Regions from separate parts of the Streptomyces sp. NPDC057697 genome, predicted to be linked through region 2. Evidence: riboswitches for the same ligand, from Rfam matches in the RefSeq annotation. Region 2 holds a riboswitch; the other holds the start of a gene.
The links. A riboswitch is a leader RNA that binds a small molecule or an ion and turns the genes downstream of it on or off. The one in region 2 is predicted to bind glycine.

Region 1 (7,138 bases), on a different contig from region 2:
TTGAGGTTCGCCCCGTCGACGTACACCTGACCGCCCGCGTCGTGCACCTCGGCGCAGATGTCGGCCACGTGCTCCTCGAACACGCCGTGCGTCGACGGGTACGTGATCATGAGGACGGCGAGTTCGTCGCGGTGCTTCTCGATCTTGGCGCGGAGGTCCGTTATGTCGACCTCGCCGTCGTCGGCGGTCTTGACCACGACGACCTTCATCCCGGCCATCACGGCGCTGGCCGCGTTGGTGCCGTGCGCGGACGACGGGATGAGGCAGACGGTGCGCTGGTCGTCACCATTGGCCCGGTGGTAGGCCCGCACGGCCAGCAGGCCCGCGAACTCACCCTGCGAACCCGCGTTCGGCTGAATGGAGACCGCGTCGTACCCGGTGACCTCGGCGAGGCGCTCCTCCAGCTCACGGATGAGAGTGAGGAATCCCTGCGCCTGCTCGGCGGGAGCGAAGGGGTGCAGCGCGCCGAACTCGGGCCAGGTGATCGACTCCATCTCGGTGGTCGCGTTCAGCTTCATGGTGCAGGAGCCGAGCGGGATCATGCCGCGGTCCAGCGCGTAGTCCCGGTCGGCGAGCTTGCGCAGGTAGCGCAGCATCGCGGTCTCGGAGCGGTGCTGGTGGAAGACCGGGTGGGTGAGGATCTCGTCGGTGCGCAGCAGCCCCTCGGGCAGCGCGTCGCCCGCGGTGGCGTCCAGCTCCTCGATGTCCCCGTCGGCGCCGAAGGCGGCCCAGACAGCGGCGATCTGGGTACGCGTGGTGGTCTCGTCGCAGGCGAGGGAGACCAGGTCGGCGTCGACCAGCCGCAGGTTGACCCCGCGCTCACGGGCGTCCGCGACGACGTCGGCGGCCTTCCCCGGGACACGCACGGTCAGGGTGTCGAAGTACGCGCCGGTCACGACGTCGACGCCGGAGGCGCGCAGCCCCTCGGCCAGGATCGTCGCGTAGCGGTGGGTGCGCCGGGCGATCGTCCGCAGTCCGTCCGGGCCGTGGTAGACGGCGTACATTCCGGCCATGACGGCGAGCAGCACCTGGGCGGTGCAGATGTTGCTGGTGGCCTTCTCGCGGCGGATGTGCTGCTCGCGGGTCTGCAGGGCCAGCCGGTAGGCCTTGTTGCCGTCCGCGTCGACGGAGACACCGACGAGGCGGCCGGGGAGGCTGCGGGCGAACTTCTCGCGCACGGCCATGAAGCCGGCGTGCGGCCCGCCGAAGCCCATCGGCACGCCGAAGCGCTGTGTGGTGCCGACCGCGATGTCCGCGCCCAGGTCGCCGGGCGAGGTGAGCAGGGTCAGGGCCAGCAGATCGGCGGCGACCGTGACGATCGCGCCCAGTCCGTGGGCCTGCTCGACGACGGGACGGATGTCCCGCACCGCCCCGGACGCGGCCGGGTACTGCACCAGGACGCCGAAGACACCGCGCTCGGCGATCTCCGCCGGGATGCCGTCGGAGAGATCGGCGACGACGACCTCGACACCGGTTGGCTCGGCGCGGGTCTCGATGACCGCGACCGTCTGCGGCAGGGCGTCGGCGTCGACCAGGAAGACGCCGTTCTTCACCTTGCCGACGCGCCGGGAGAGCGCCATGGCCTCGGCGGCCGCGGTGCCCTCGTCGAGCAGGGAGGCGCCGGAGGTGGGCAGCCCGGTCAGCTCGGCGACCATCGTCTGGAAGTTGAGCAGCGCCTCCAGGCGGCCCTGCGAGATCTCCGGCTGGTACGGCGTGTAGGCCGTGTACCAGGCGGGGTTCTCCATGACGTTGCGCAGGATCACCGGCGGGGTGAAGGTGCCGTAGTAGCCGAGCCCGATCATCGGGGCCAGCACCTGGTTGCGGTCCGCGAGGGCGCGCAGTTCGGCGAGCACCTCGGCCTCGGTGCGCGCGGCGGGCAGCCCGAGGGCCTCCGTGCTCTTGATGACATCGGGCACCGCGGCCGCGGTCAGCTCGTCCAGCGAGCCGTAACCGACCTGGGCGAGCATCTTCGACTGAGCCTCGGCATCGGGACCGATATGGCGCTGCTCGAACGGAATGCCCTGCTCCAGCTGGGAGAGCGGAGTGCGACGGGGGGTCATGGTGGAGGCCTCCTGGTCTGTCACGACCTGCGAGGGGCACCACGGCGCGGGTGCCCGAACGGCCTCCCCCTCTGTCATCTCAACCTGAGAGCTTCACCGGCGCGCCCCGCGGCGTACCGGCTTTCACCGTCGGTGAGGGAGGGATCCGCACCGGCACTCGGCCGCACGAAACCCGCCCTGCTTTCCAGAGTGACCTCGTCCGTGCGGTACGGGGGCCTGAGAGATTCCGGGGAGGATTTGCTCCTTCGGCGCCTTCGGATCAGCTCCGGAGGACTCTCCCGCACGGGGTCAGCAGCCATCACCAGCCTACCAGCGGGGTTCATGGCTGATTTCTCGAGTGGCCAACCACTCGGATCTGCCTTTCTGTAGTGCTTGTGGAGTAGCCGCGACCAGTGGGAGGGTCCGTGCAGACCGACATCGATCCGCGCAGCCTGATCGGCCGCAAGGCGTTCGACCGCAAGGGCACCAAGATCGGGACCGTGGACGAGGTGTATCTCGACGACGCGACCGGTGTGCCCGAGTGGGCAGCCGTACGCACCGGACTCTTCAGCCGGGACGCGTTCGTCCCGCTGGAACCCAGTGAATTCGTGGAGGACACGCTCCGCGTCCCCTTCGACCGCGCGCTGATCAAGGACGCGCCCGACTTCGGGGTCGGCCGTCACCTCTCGCCGGAACAGGAACTCCAGCTCTACCGGCACTACGGTCTGGACTCCCCGCCCGAGGAGCCCGGCCCGGACAGGGACTTCGGCAGACTGGCCGGCCAGGACGAGTAGTCCGCCGGGTCCCGCACCAGGGGCAGCGGATCGGCCGGCCGGAGCTCCGGGTCGTCGATCCGGAACGTACGGACCCGCCCGGGTGGTGACCCGGGCTCCTCGAACCGCACCGTCACCCGGCCCACCCCGCTCCCCTGCACCCAGCCGTGGCCGTGCACGTCATGCCGTACGTCGTGTCCGGCGGGCCAGCGGCGCGCGGCGAGCGTCTCGGCGGTCTCCGGAGCCGGTACCTCGGGATCGTCCGGCGGCCGGGACTCCTCGGCCCCCGCCGCGGGAGCCTCCTCGGCCGTCTCCGCTGCCGAGGCCCGCTCACCGGCGGCCTGGGCGAAGAGGTCCTCCTGCGTGTAGTCGGCGAGGCCCGTGACGCCCACTCCCAGGAGCCGGACGCCTCCGGTGGTGTCCACGGCCTCCAGGAGCCGTGCGGCGGCCTCACGGACCACCGTGGGGTCGTCCGTGGGCCCACGGAGCGTCTCGGACCTCGTGAGCGTCGAGAAGTCGTATCGGCGGACCTTCAGCACCACCGTGCGCCCGGAGCGCCCCGCGCCCCGCAGCCGCTGCACGCACCGGTCGGCCAGCCGTTCGACCTCCGTCCTGATCCGGACCCGGTCGTGCAGATCGGCGTCGAAGGTGTCCTCGACCGACACCGACTTCGCGTCCCGCTCCGCGACCACCGGCCGGTCGTCGTACCCGGACGCCATGCGGTGGAGGGACTGGCCGTGCGCCTTCCCCAGCAGCCGCACGAGCTCGTCCTCACCCGCCTCGACGAGGTCGTCGACCGTGGTCATCCCGGCCCGGCGCAGATGGTCCGCCGTCGCGGGCCCGACGCCGGGGAGGATCCGTACCGGCATGGGCGCCAGCAGGGCCCTCTCCGTGCCCGGCTCTATGAGCAGCAGGCCGTTGGGCTTCGCCTCCTCCGAAGCGATCTTGGCCAGCATCTTGGAACCGGCGAGCCCGACCGATCCGGTGAGCCCGGTGACCGCCCGGATGGCCGTACGCAGCTGCTCACCGATCTCCCGGGACGAGGCCGCACTGTCGGCCGTCCCGCCGGCCTCCAGGTCCACGAAGGCCTCGTCCAGGCTGAGCGGCTCCACCAGCGGGGAGAGCCTCGCGAGCAGTTCCATCACCTGATCGCTCACCGCCCGGTAGAGCTGGAAGCGGGGCACCAGGTAGGCCGCGTTGGGCGCCAGGCGCCGCGCCTGCGCCATCGGCATCGCCGAGTGCACCCCGAAGCGGCGTGCCTCGTACGAGGCGGTGGCGACGACCCCGCGCGGCCCCAGCCCGCCGACCACGACCGGCTTGCCGCGCAGGCTCGGCTTCGCCGCCTGCTCGGCAGAGGCGTAGAAGGCATCCATGTCCAGATGCAGGATGGTGGGCGCGGCTCTCACATCTGTCGATGCTGCCCTACGGCACTGACAACCGCCGCGCCCCGAGGCGTGTCCGGCGCGCTCGGCGGGTCAGCCGGCGCGGTTGCGGCGCCGCGCGAGCTCATCGGTGGGGTTGTTCCCGATGAGGGTCTCGCCGGTGTCCACCCGCTCGCCGTGCAACTGGGAGAGTGCGGCGTCGACGTCCTGCCAGACCACGCCGACCGCGATCCCGAAGACGCCCTGGCCGCCCTGGAGGAGGCTGACGACCTCGTCGGGCGAAGAGCACTCGTAGACCGTCGCGCCGTCGCTCATCAGCGTCATCCGCTCAAGGTCCTGGAACCCGCGGGCCCGCAGGTGCTGGACGGTGGTGCGGATGTTCTGGAGCGCCACGCCCGTGTCCAGGAAGCGCTTCACGATCTTCAGCAGGACGACGTCCCGGAAGCTGTAGAGCCGCTGTGTGCCGGAGCCGTACGCCGGTCGCACGCTCGGTTCCACCAGCCCCGTGCGCGCCCAGTAGTCGAGCTGCCGGTAGGTGATCCCGGCAGCCGCGCAGGCCGTCGGCCCGCGGTAGCCGATGTCGTTGGCCGATGCCACTGCGCCCCCCGCCACCGCCGCCGGTTGAACCGGTTGCATGATGGTGTGGTCGGCTGTACTCCCCTGCTGCGGATACGGCCCACCCGCTGCCGTACCGTCGCCGCTGCTTCTCACGCCGACCTCCGTCCTTGACCTGCCCTCTCGAAGGTAGGCAGTCACTCGGGGTGCGTCAACGATCGCCACACTCGGCACGCCGAGTGATAATCACCCTGAGGGTGGTTTCCCGTGTCTCACGAACGGGAAAGGCTTGCCGGATGCGCTGACGGCGGCCCCGAAGAACGGTCACTGACTGTTGGTACCGAAATCCTCCGGAGAGATCTGATCGAGGAACTCGCGGAACTTCTCCACCTCGTCCTCCTGCTCGTCCGGAATAGCGATGCCCGCGTCGTCGAGCACCCCGTCACTGCCGTAGATCGGCGTGCCGGTGCGCAGGGCGAGCGCTATGGCGTCGGACGGCCGCGCGCTCACCTCGACTCCGCTGGCGAAGACCAGCTCCGCGTAGAAGACCCCTTCGCGGAGGTCCGTGATGCGGACCTCGGTGAGCTCCTGGCCGACGGCCTCGAGCACATCCTTGAAGAGATCATGGGTCAGCGGCCTGGCCGGAGCCATGCCCTGCTGGGCGAAGGCGATCGCGGTCGCCTCACCAGGACCGATCCAAATGGGGAGGTACCGGTCGCCTCCCACTTCACGCAGGAGCACGATCGGTTGGTTGGAGGGCATTTCCACCCGGACACCCACAACGTCGAGCTCGTTCACACAGCAACCCTAGGACGTGCCCGGCAGGTTTGGGTAGTCGGGCACCGGCGCGATCAGTGGAGACGGATGTGCAGAGCGCTCTGCACCAGGGCCGAATGGAGCCTCACGGACAGCTCCGCCAGCTCTTTCGCGGTGGCCTCCGCATGGGCTCTGGTCTGCGGATTCCGGTGCCGGCGCAAGGGTGCGACCACCTGCTCGATCAGCGCGACCTCACGATCCGCGCCCGCACGCACGGCACGCAGGTGACGCGGTTCCAGACCGAACCTGCCCAGATCCGCCACAAGCTTGGCGACGGTGACCATCTCGGAGTCGTAGCCGCCTTCGGCGGTCGGAGTGACCAGGCCGTACGACTCCCACTCGTCGAGGTCGCTCTCGGTGACCTCGGCGGCCGCCAGCAGCTCGGCACGCCCGATCCGGGACGCGGTGGCGCGAACGGCCACCGCGTCCCAGGCACCGTCGGCCGGACCGCCCCCGGACGGCAGAGCGGACTGCTCGCCCCGGGCGAGGGCGTCCAGGTGCTCACGGATGACCTTGAGCGGGAGGTAGTGGTCCCGCTGCATGCGCAGCACCTGAGCCAGCCGCTCCACGTCCGCGCCCCGGAACTTCCGGTAGCCGGAAGGGGTCCGCTGCGGCTCGACGAGTCCCTCGGCCTCCAGGAACCGGATCTTGGAGATCGTGACCTCGGGGAACTCGTCACGCAGCCGCAGAAGCACCGTGCCGATGCTCATCGGACGGTCGTCGGCGGTGGCGGTGCCGGTCACGGCACCGCCCGTCGGTGTTCTCAGCATGGACCTTCCTGGGGTCCCCCGACGGAGTCGGGGGGCGGGTCAGATACCGCGCTGGCTCGCGTAGAAGACCAGCCGGTACTTGCCGATCTGCACTTCGTCGCCGTTGGAGAGGGCGACGGAGTCGATGCGCTCACGGTTGACGTAGGTGCCGTTCAGGCTGCCGACGTCCCCGACCGTGAAGCTGCCGTCCGCGTTCCTGCGGAACTCCACGTGCCGCCGCGACACCGTCACGTCGTCGAGGAAGATGTCGCTCTGCGGGTGTCGGCCGGCCGTGGTCAGCTCACCGTCCAGCAGGAAGCGGCTGCCGGAGTTCGGACCGCGACGCACCACCAGGAGGGCCGAGCCGAGCGGAAGGGCGTCGACGGCGGCCTGTGCCTCGGGCGAGAGGGACGGAAGGGCCGTCTGCCCGGTGGCCTCCGCCTCGTACGCCTCAAGACCGGAGATGGAGATCGTCGAGGTCGTCTCCGAGGCACGCTCGGGGACCCCGCCCCTCAGCGGCGCACCGCAGTTGGAGCAGAAACGGCCGGCCTCGCTGTTGCGGTGCCCGCACCTCGTACAGACCGGCATGGACGAACCCTCCTGCCTGGGGGCGAACTCTCCCCCCGTACCCGAGGTCGGCGATTCCCCGAAACCTATGCGGGCGGGACCGGCAGGGTCAACAGACGACGCGCCGGATGCTCCCGAATTGTCACTGCCCGTACCCGGCACCTGATCACGGAAGAGCGGGCGATCCGTGCCCTGCTCATCCGCCTGGCCATGGCGCGGTGCGCGATGGCGGGCTGCCTCGTCTCGAGCGCTCTTGC
Region 2 (7,138 bases):
CAGGCCATGCCGTAGTAGGCACGCTGGGGGTCGGCGGAGTCGAGGTCCTGCTTGCCGATCATCTTCAGCGTTCCACCCTTTTTGGTGGAAGGGTTGGCGACCTTGTTGAACGCCGCGTTGAAGCCGGCGCCCTTCGACTTGCCGCCGCCGTCGTTGTCGCTGCCGCCGCCGCACGCCGTGGTGGTCATCAGCGCCGCGACCACGAGGGCCGCACCAGCGGTGAGCCGTCGTTTCGAGGTAACTGTGGACATTTTCTCGCAACCTCCGAGATCGCGGTCCCAGGCCGTTGCTTGCCGGAGAACCATGGGAAAAGCCACCTGACGATGCGGCAGGGGCAAGTCGTGGGTTATCGGGTCCCCTTGGGGTCCAGGGCATCGCGCAGCCCGTCCCCGAAGAGGTTGAAGGCCAGCACGGTGATGAAGATCGTCACGCCGGGGAAGACCATGAACATCGGGTCGTGCTCGTACGTTTCCAGCGCGTCCCGCAGCATCCCGCCCCAGGAGGCGGTGGGCGGCCGGACACCGGCACCGAGGAAGCTGAGGGCCGCTTCGGTGAGGATGTTGGTGGGGATCATGAGCGTCGCGTAGACGGTGATCGGCGCCACGAGGTTGGGCAGCAGCTCGCGGAAGAGGATGTGCGTCCGGCCGCCGCCGAGGCTGCGCGCCGCCTCCACGTACTCGCGCTCGCGCAGCGAGAGCGTCTGCCCCCGGACGATGCGGCCCACGTACGGCCAGCCGAAGAAGCCGATGACGGCGACGAGCACGGCGATGCGTACGCCGCTGCCGGTGAGCCCGAGCAGGTCGTCGGGGAGGACCGAGACCAGGGAGATGATGAAGAGGAGCTGCGGGAAGGAGAGCAGCACGTCCATGATCCGGCTGATCACCGCGTCGATCCAGCCGCCGAAGTATCCGGCGATGATCCCGAAGAGGGTGCCGAGGGCGACGGCGACCAGGGCCGCCAGGAAGGCCACGAGCAGCGAGATCCGGGCGCCGTAGACGATCCGGCTGAAGATGTCGCGGCCCTTGTTGGGTTCGACGCCGAAGAGGAAGTCGCCGCTCACTCCGCCGAGGCTGCCGGTGGGGAGGTTGGTCAGCGGGTCGAGCTTGTCCTGGTGGAAGTCGTTCGGCGGATGTCCCAGCAGGCCGACGATGAGGGGCGCGAAGATCGCCACCACGACCAGGACGAGGACAACGATGCCACCCGTCAGAGCGACTCTGTCCTGCTTCAGGCGGTTCCAGGCGATCTGCTTGAGAGACCGTCCCTCGACCTTCTTCACCCCGGAGTCGACTGCGGGACCGTCGGCCGCGACCGGATCCGCTTCCTTGGTCGGCTCGTGCAGTGGTGCCGTCATCGTGGCAAGGACCCCTCTCAACCGGCGGTGGCCGGGCCGAACTGGCCGCTGTGGCGGCGCGATCAGTCAGTCGTACGCAGAGGCGGCAAGACGCCCTTGCTGCGGGAGTCTTCATTGCCGTCACTACAGGTAGCCAGACCGACAGGCGAATGGATGCCTAACCGTGATGCGGCCCTGGGTGTTCCGTTATCCGGACGGAAGTGAACGCCCGTCGAACACAGGTCAGTTGAGGTGGAAGGGGGCACGGAAGAAGATTCACGAAGCTATCGTCACCAGACGTGACCAGCACGGAAATCTCGGACATGGCAGGCCCGTTGTGGCGCTGTGGAAGTGAACGCGCGCCGAAATGCGGGTAGTTGGCGTCTTATCGTGGCGTTGCGGAATTCCCGAACACAACACCCGCCGGAACACAACACCCGCATTACGGCTCCCGGGGGACGAACACCCCGGAAAGGACGTCACCGGAGGGCGCCGCCGGAGCGACGCCCTGGGAGCGGTGGTACCGGACGGATCAGTACGCGCCCTGGGGCGGGTAGCCGTAGCCGGTGACGGGGGGCGCCGGGGCGTGCGCCTCGCGGTCGTAGAACGGCCGGGCGTTGGCGCGCAGCCACATCGCGACCGGGTCGTACTCGTCGGACATGGCGACGGTGGAGACGGGCAGCCCGTCCGGGACGGCGGAGACCGACTGCTGCATCATCGCGCGCGCGGCGTCCACCGAGGGCGGGCTGGTGTCGTAGAGGTCGAGGCCGATGGTGAGGTACGGGGCGCCCAGCGCGGGCTGCACCCAGGCGCGGCGCAGCGAGCGGACCGCGGGGGTGTGGTGGGCGTTCTGCGCGAGCAGGGCGTAGAACTGCGGGATCTCGATGGCCGGCTCGGTGAGCCGGAGCGGGCCCGCGGGCATCCGGTCGAGGCCGGTGGCGATCCGGCGCAGATCCAGCCAGGGGATGCCGACGCCGCCGCCCGGGGCGTGCGGGTTGAGCCAGATGCCCCAGCGGTCGGGGAAGAGGGCGCGGGCGACCTCCAGGCCGCCGACCAGCTCATGGGCGCGGTTCCAGCCACTGACCGAGAGCTCCTGGGCGGAGGTCACACAGGGGGCGTAGCCGAGGCCGTCGACCTCCATGTTTCCGTACTGGGCGTCGGGCGAGCCCGCCTGGCCGTGCCAGAGCAGCATCCAGATCCGGCCGTTCGCGAGGGCCTGGAGCAGTGCCTCGTACGCGTCGTAGCGTCCGGGCGTCACTTGGCGAAGCATGTGCTCGACCTGCCCGGCCGCCGCGGTGCCTGACGCACTCACCTGGTCCCGCCCCTCTTCGATCCACTGTGTCGGCCGGCCGCTCCCGGGCACACGGGGGCGGCATGATGCCGAGGCACCAGCCATGAAACCAGCTTATGCGCCGGTCCTGACACCGACTTGACGCCATGGGCCGCGGCGGTGTTCCGGGCCGGTGCCCGCCGCGGGCGCCGCGCCGGGGCTACCGGGCCGCTCGCTGGTAGAACGGCCGGACCTTCTCGCGCATCCAGTCGCCGACCGGATCCTGTGCGACGTCGAGCAGGACGAGATTGACCGGCCAGGGCACCTCGACCCGGCCCAGGGCGCGGCCGAGGGCGTCCATCGGGGCGTTGCGGCCCGCTCCGTCCCAGGTGGAGAACTCCACGCCGATGAAGAGGACGGGCTCGTCGCCCTCGACGCTGGCCAGTGCCCGGCGGGCGGTGAGCACGACGCCGCTCTCCTCGAACTCTCCGGCCGCCGCGGCGAGGAAGTCGACCGGCTCCTCCTTCCAGCCCGGCTCGTACAGCCGGACCCGGCCGCCGGTGGCCGGGCCGTCCAGCGGGGTGCGTCCGGCCCGGCAGAGTTCGGCCACGGCGGGGGGCGGCAGCGGTATCCCGACCGCGCCGCCGGGGTTCACCGCGATGCCGAGCTGCGGGGGCAGGCCGCGGGCGAAGTCGCGGGCGGGCGCGACGGTGAAGGACATCCGGGTGCCGACACAGGCGAGGAACTGCTGTTCGGAGCTGAACACGGGGACGTAGGCGGCGCCCTCGATCTCCAGCGTCGGCAGGTCCAGCGCCTCCGCGTCGGGCCCGCCGCCGTTGGGCAGCGGGACCCAGACATCGCTGCGTCCGAGCACCTCGACGAGCCGTCCGCCCGCCTCCGGGACGCCCACCGAGGCCGTCAGTACCTCTTCGAGCTCATTGGCCGGCCATCCGCCCTGCGGATGGGACTGGAGCTGTGCCGGAACGTCCACTGCTTCCCCTTCTCGCCCACGCTTTCCGGCAGAAGGTTAACGCCCGGCCGCGGTCCGGCCCGGCCCGCGGCTACCCGGCCCCGAGCCGTTCGTCCCCGAAGGCGATCCGGCCGAGCCGCCCCGCCGCCTCCCGGTCCAGCAGCACCGCCGAGGCGCAGCCGGACGGCAGCAGGCCCTCGTCGACCGCTTTCAGCAGCCTGCCCACGGCCCTGCGGTGCCGGGCGAAGGCGTATCCCGATACGCCGCGCCCGCGCTCGCGCTGGCCCTCCCGCGCGATCCGGGGGGTGACGTCGAGCAGGACGAGATGCAGGGCGCCGCCCCGGCGCCGGACGTCACGGCCCAGCCAGGCGCGCACCCACGCCTGGGTGCCGCAGTCGTGGACCACGACGGACTCCCCGGAGCGCAGCACCCGGCGCAGCCCCCAGTAGTGGGCGACGCGGACGAGCGGGCGGTAGAGGGCGTAGGGAAGTAAGCGGGGCATGCTCCGCGCCCAGCGGTCCCGCGTGTCCTGGGAGTCGACGGCGTGGGCCGCCGTCACCGCGCGCCGGATCAGTGTCGACTTGCCGCTGCCGGGCAGCCCGGAGACCACCACCACGTCGCCCGCCGCGAAGTACAGGCCGCGGGGCCCGTGGCCGGACCGTGCCCGCAGGTCCCGCACCACCGGCGCGGGCCCGCCGGAGGCCGTCCCCGGCGCGGCCCCCGCCTGTGCGGGCATCGCGCCGTGCGCGACCTCCGCGGTCGTCGCGTACCGCTGCAACGTCATCGCCCTCCCCCTGTCGGCTCACCCCACGTATGCCCCTGAAGTGTAAAGAAAAGGTAATGCGGCACAACCGTCCACGCCGGTGAATTCCGGCGGGGGACCGGGGCCCCACTCCGGCGCGATGCATGCGATGATGACCCGGCCAACTGCATAAAGGCCGCTTGAATCCGCGCGGGAGAGTTCCGGTCACTGCATGTGCCGGGCGCCGAAGGAGCAAGTTCCTCCCTTGAATCTCTCAGGCCCCGTACCGCGTGGATGAGGCAGATCTGAAAAGCGGGCCGCTTCGCGGCCCCACCCAAGGTGCAAGCCGACCCCTTCCAGGGGCTCTCGGCGAACCTCTCAGGTTCCGATGACAGATGGGGAGGGATCGTCCTCGTCGTCATGCCCTGGGAGTCATATCCATGAGCACCGCCCCCCGTCTCACCGCCCTCGACGCCCTGCACCGTTCGCTGGGCGCGACCATGACCGACTTCGCGGGCTGGGACATGCCCCTGCGGTACGCCAGCGAGCGCGACGAGCACAACGCGGTGCGCACCCGGGCCGGGCTCTTCGACCTGTCGCACATGGGCGAGATCACCGTCACCGGACCGGCGGCCGCGGCCCTGCTGGACTTCGCGCTGGTCGGCAACATCGGCACGGTCGCCGTGGGCCGGGCCCGCTACACGATGATCTGCGCCGAGGACGGCGGCATCCTGGACGACCTGATCGTCTACCGGCTGGGCGAGACCGAGTACATGGTGGTCGCCAACGCGGGCAACGCCCAGATCGTGCTGGACGCGCTGACCGAGCGGGCCGAGGGCTTCGACGCCGAGGTGCGCGACGACCGGGACGCGTACGCGCTGCTCGCCGTCCAGGGCCCCGAGTCCCCCACGATCCTGGCCTCGGTCACCGACGCCGACCTGGACGGACTGAAGTACTACGCCGGGCTGCCCGGCACCGTCGCCGGTGTCCCCGCGCTGATCGCCCGTACCGGCTACACCGGCGAGGACGGCTTCGAGCTGTTCGTCGCCCCCGACCACGCCGAGCAGCTGTGGAAGGCGCTGACCGAGGCGGGCGCCTCCCACGGCCTGATCCCGTGCGGTCTCTCCTGCCGCGACACGCTGCGCCTGGAGGCGGGCATGCCGCTGTACGGGCACGAGCTGACCACGGCGCTGACCCCGTTCGACGCGGGTCTCGGCCGGGTCGTGAAGTTCGAGAAGGAGGGCGACTTCGTCGGCCGCGAGGCGCTCCGGGCCGCCGCCGGGCGCGCCGAGACCGCCCCGCCGCGCAAGCTGGTCGGGCTGGTCGCCGAGGGCCGTCGCGTGCCGCGCGCCGGATTCTCCGTCGTCGTCGGCGGCGAGGTCGTCGGCGAGGTCACCTCGGGCGCCCCGTCGCCCACCCTGGGCAAGCCGATCGCCATGGCGTACGTGGACGCCGCGCACGCCACGCCCGGCGCCGAGGGCGTCGGAGTGGACATCCGGGGCAGCCACGAGCCGTACGAGGTCGTGGCACTGCCGTTCTACAAGCGCCAGAAGTGACGTCGGCGCCCACCGAGAAGTGACGCAGTCGCGTCTCACACCGTAAGACCACCGTTCATCAGCACTCCCCCGCGTACAGGAGAATTCAGGTCATGAGCAACCCCCAGCAGCTGCGGTACAGCAAGGAGCACGAGTGGCTGTCGGCCGTCGAGGACGGTGTGGCCACGATCGGTATCACCGAGTACGCGGCCAACGCACTCGGCGATGTCGTCTACGCCCAGCTCCCCGAGGTCGGTGACACGGTGACCGCGGGCGAGACCTGCGGCGAGCTGGAGTCGACCAAGTCGGTGAGCGACCTGTACTCCCCCGTGACCGGCGAGGTCACCGAGGCGAACCAGGACGTCGTGGACGACCCGTCGCTGGTGAACTCCGCTCCCTTCGAGGGCGGCTGGCTGTTCAAGGTACGCGTCGCGGAGGAGCCGAAGGACCTGCTCTCCGCGGACGAGTACACCGAGTTCTCCGGCAACTAAAGACCCCAAGGGACCACCTGATGTCGCTTCTCAACTCCTCCCTCCACGAGCTGGACCCGGACGTCGCCGCCGCCGTCGACGCCGAGCTCCACCGTCAGCAGTCCACCCTCGAAATGATCGCCTCGGAGAACTTCGCTCCGGTCGCGGTCATGGAGGCCCAGGGCTCCGTCCTGACCAACAAGTACGCCGAGGGCTACCCCGGCCGCCGCTACTACGGCGGCTGCGAGCACGTCGACGTCGTCGAGCAGATCGCGATCGACCGCATCAAGGCGCTGTTCGGCGCCGAGGCCGCGAACGTCCAGCCGCACTCCGGTGCGCAGGCCAACGCCGCCGCGATGTTCGCGCTGCTCAAGCCGGGCGACACGATCATGGGCCTGAACCTGGCCCACGGTGGTCACCTGACCCACGGCATGAAGATCAACTTCTCCGGCAAGCTCTACAACGTGGTCCCGTACCACGTCGACGAGACCGGTGTCGTGGACATGGCCGAGGTCGAGCGCCTGGCCAAGGAGGCCAAGCCGAAGCTGATCGTCGCCGGCTGGTCCGCGTACCCGCGTCAGCTGGACTTCGCCGCCTTCCGCCGCATCGCGGACGAGGTCGGCGCGTACCTGATGGTCGACATGGCGCACTTCGCCGGCCTGGTGGCCGCGGGTCTGCACCCCAACCCGGTGCCGCACGCCCATGTCGTCACGACCACCACGCACAAGACCCTCGGCGGTCCGCGCGGTGGCGTCATCCTGTCGACGCAGGAGCTCGCCAAGAAGATCAACTCCGCGGTCTTCCCGGGCCAGCAGGGCGGT

Region 1: another riboswitch for glycine. It lies ahead of gcvP (aminomethyl-transferring glycine dehydrogenase); the one in region 2 lies ahead of gcvT (glycine cleavage system aminomethyltransferase GcvT).

What each region holds. Positions count from the first base shown of each region.
Region 1 is NZ_JBHVJA010000026.1:32,027-39,164, forward strand. It holds gene gcvP (aminomethyl-transferring glycine dehydrogenase) at 1-2,060, opposite strand, end outside; glycine riboswitch at 2,255-2,351, opposite strand; gene ACFVFH_RS35510 (PRC-barrel domain-containing protein) at 2,465-2,833, shown strand; gene ACFVFH_RS35515 (DNA polymerase IV) at 2,758-4,218, opposite strand; gene ACFVFH_RS35520 (MerR family transcriptional regulator) at 4,288-4,905, opposite strand; gene ACFVFH_RS35525 (bifunctional nuclease family protein) at 5,074-5,547, opposite strand; gene ACFVFH_RS35530 (MerR family transcriptional regulator) at 5,601-6,335, opposite strand; gene ACFVFH_RS35535 (FHA domain-containing protein) at 6,375-7,138, opposite strand, start outside.
Region 2 is NZ_JBHVJA010000011.1:318,647-325,784, forward strand. It holds gene ACFVFH_RS26955 (ABC transporter substrate-binding protein) at 1-251, opposite strand, end outside; gene ACFVFH_RS26960 (ABC transporter permease) at 347-1,351, opposite strand; gene ACFVFH_RS26965 (enhanced serine sensitivity protein SseB C-terminal domain-containing protein) at 1,863-2,642, opposite strand; gene ACFVFH_RS26970 (enhanced serine sensitivity protein SseB) at 2,821-3,591, opposite strand; gene ACFVFH_RS26975 (AAA family ATPase) at 3,662-4,354, opposite strand; glycine riboswitch at 4,514-4,611, shown strand; gene gcvT (glycine cleavage system aminomethyltransferase GcvT) at 4,753-5,868, shown strand; gene gcvH (glycine cleavage system protein GcvH) at 5,961-6,338, shown strand; gene glyA (serine hydroxymethyltransferase) at 6,359-7,138, shown strand, end outside.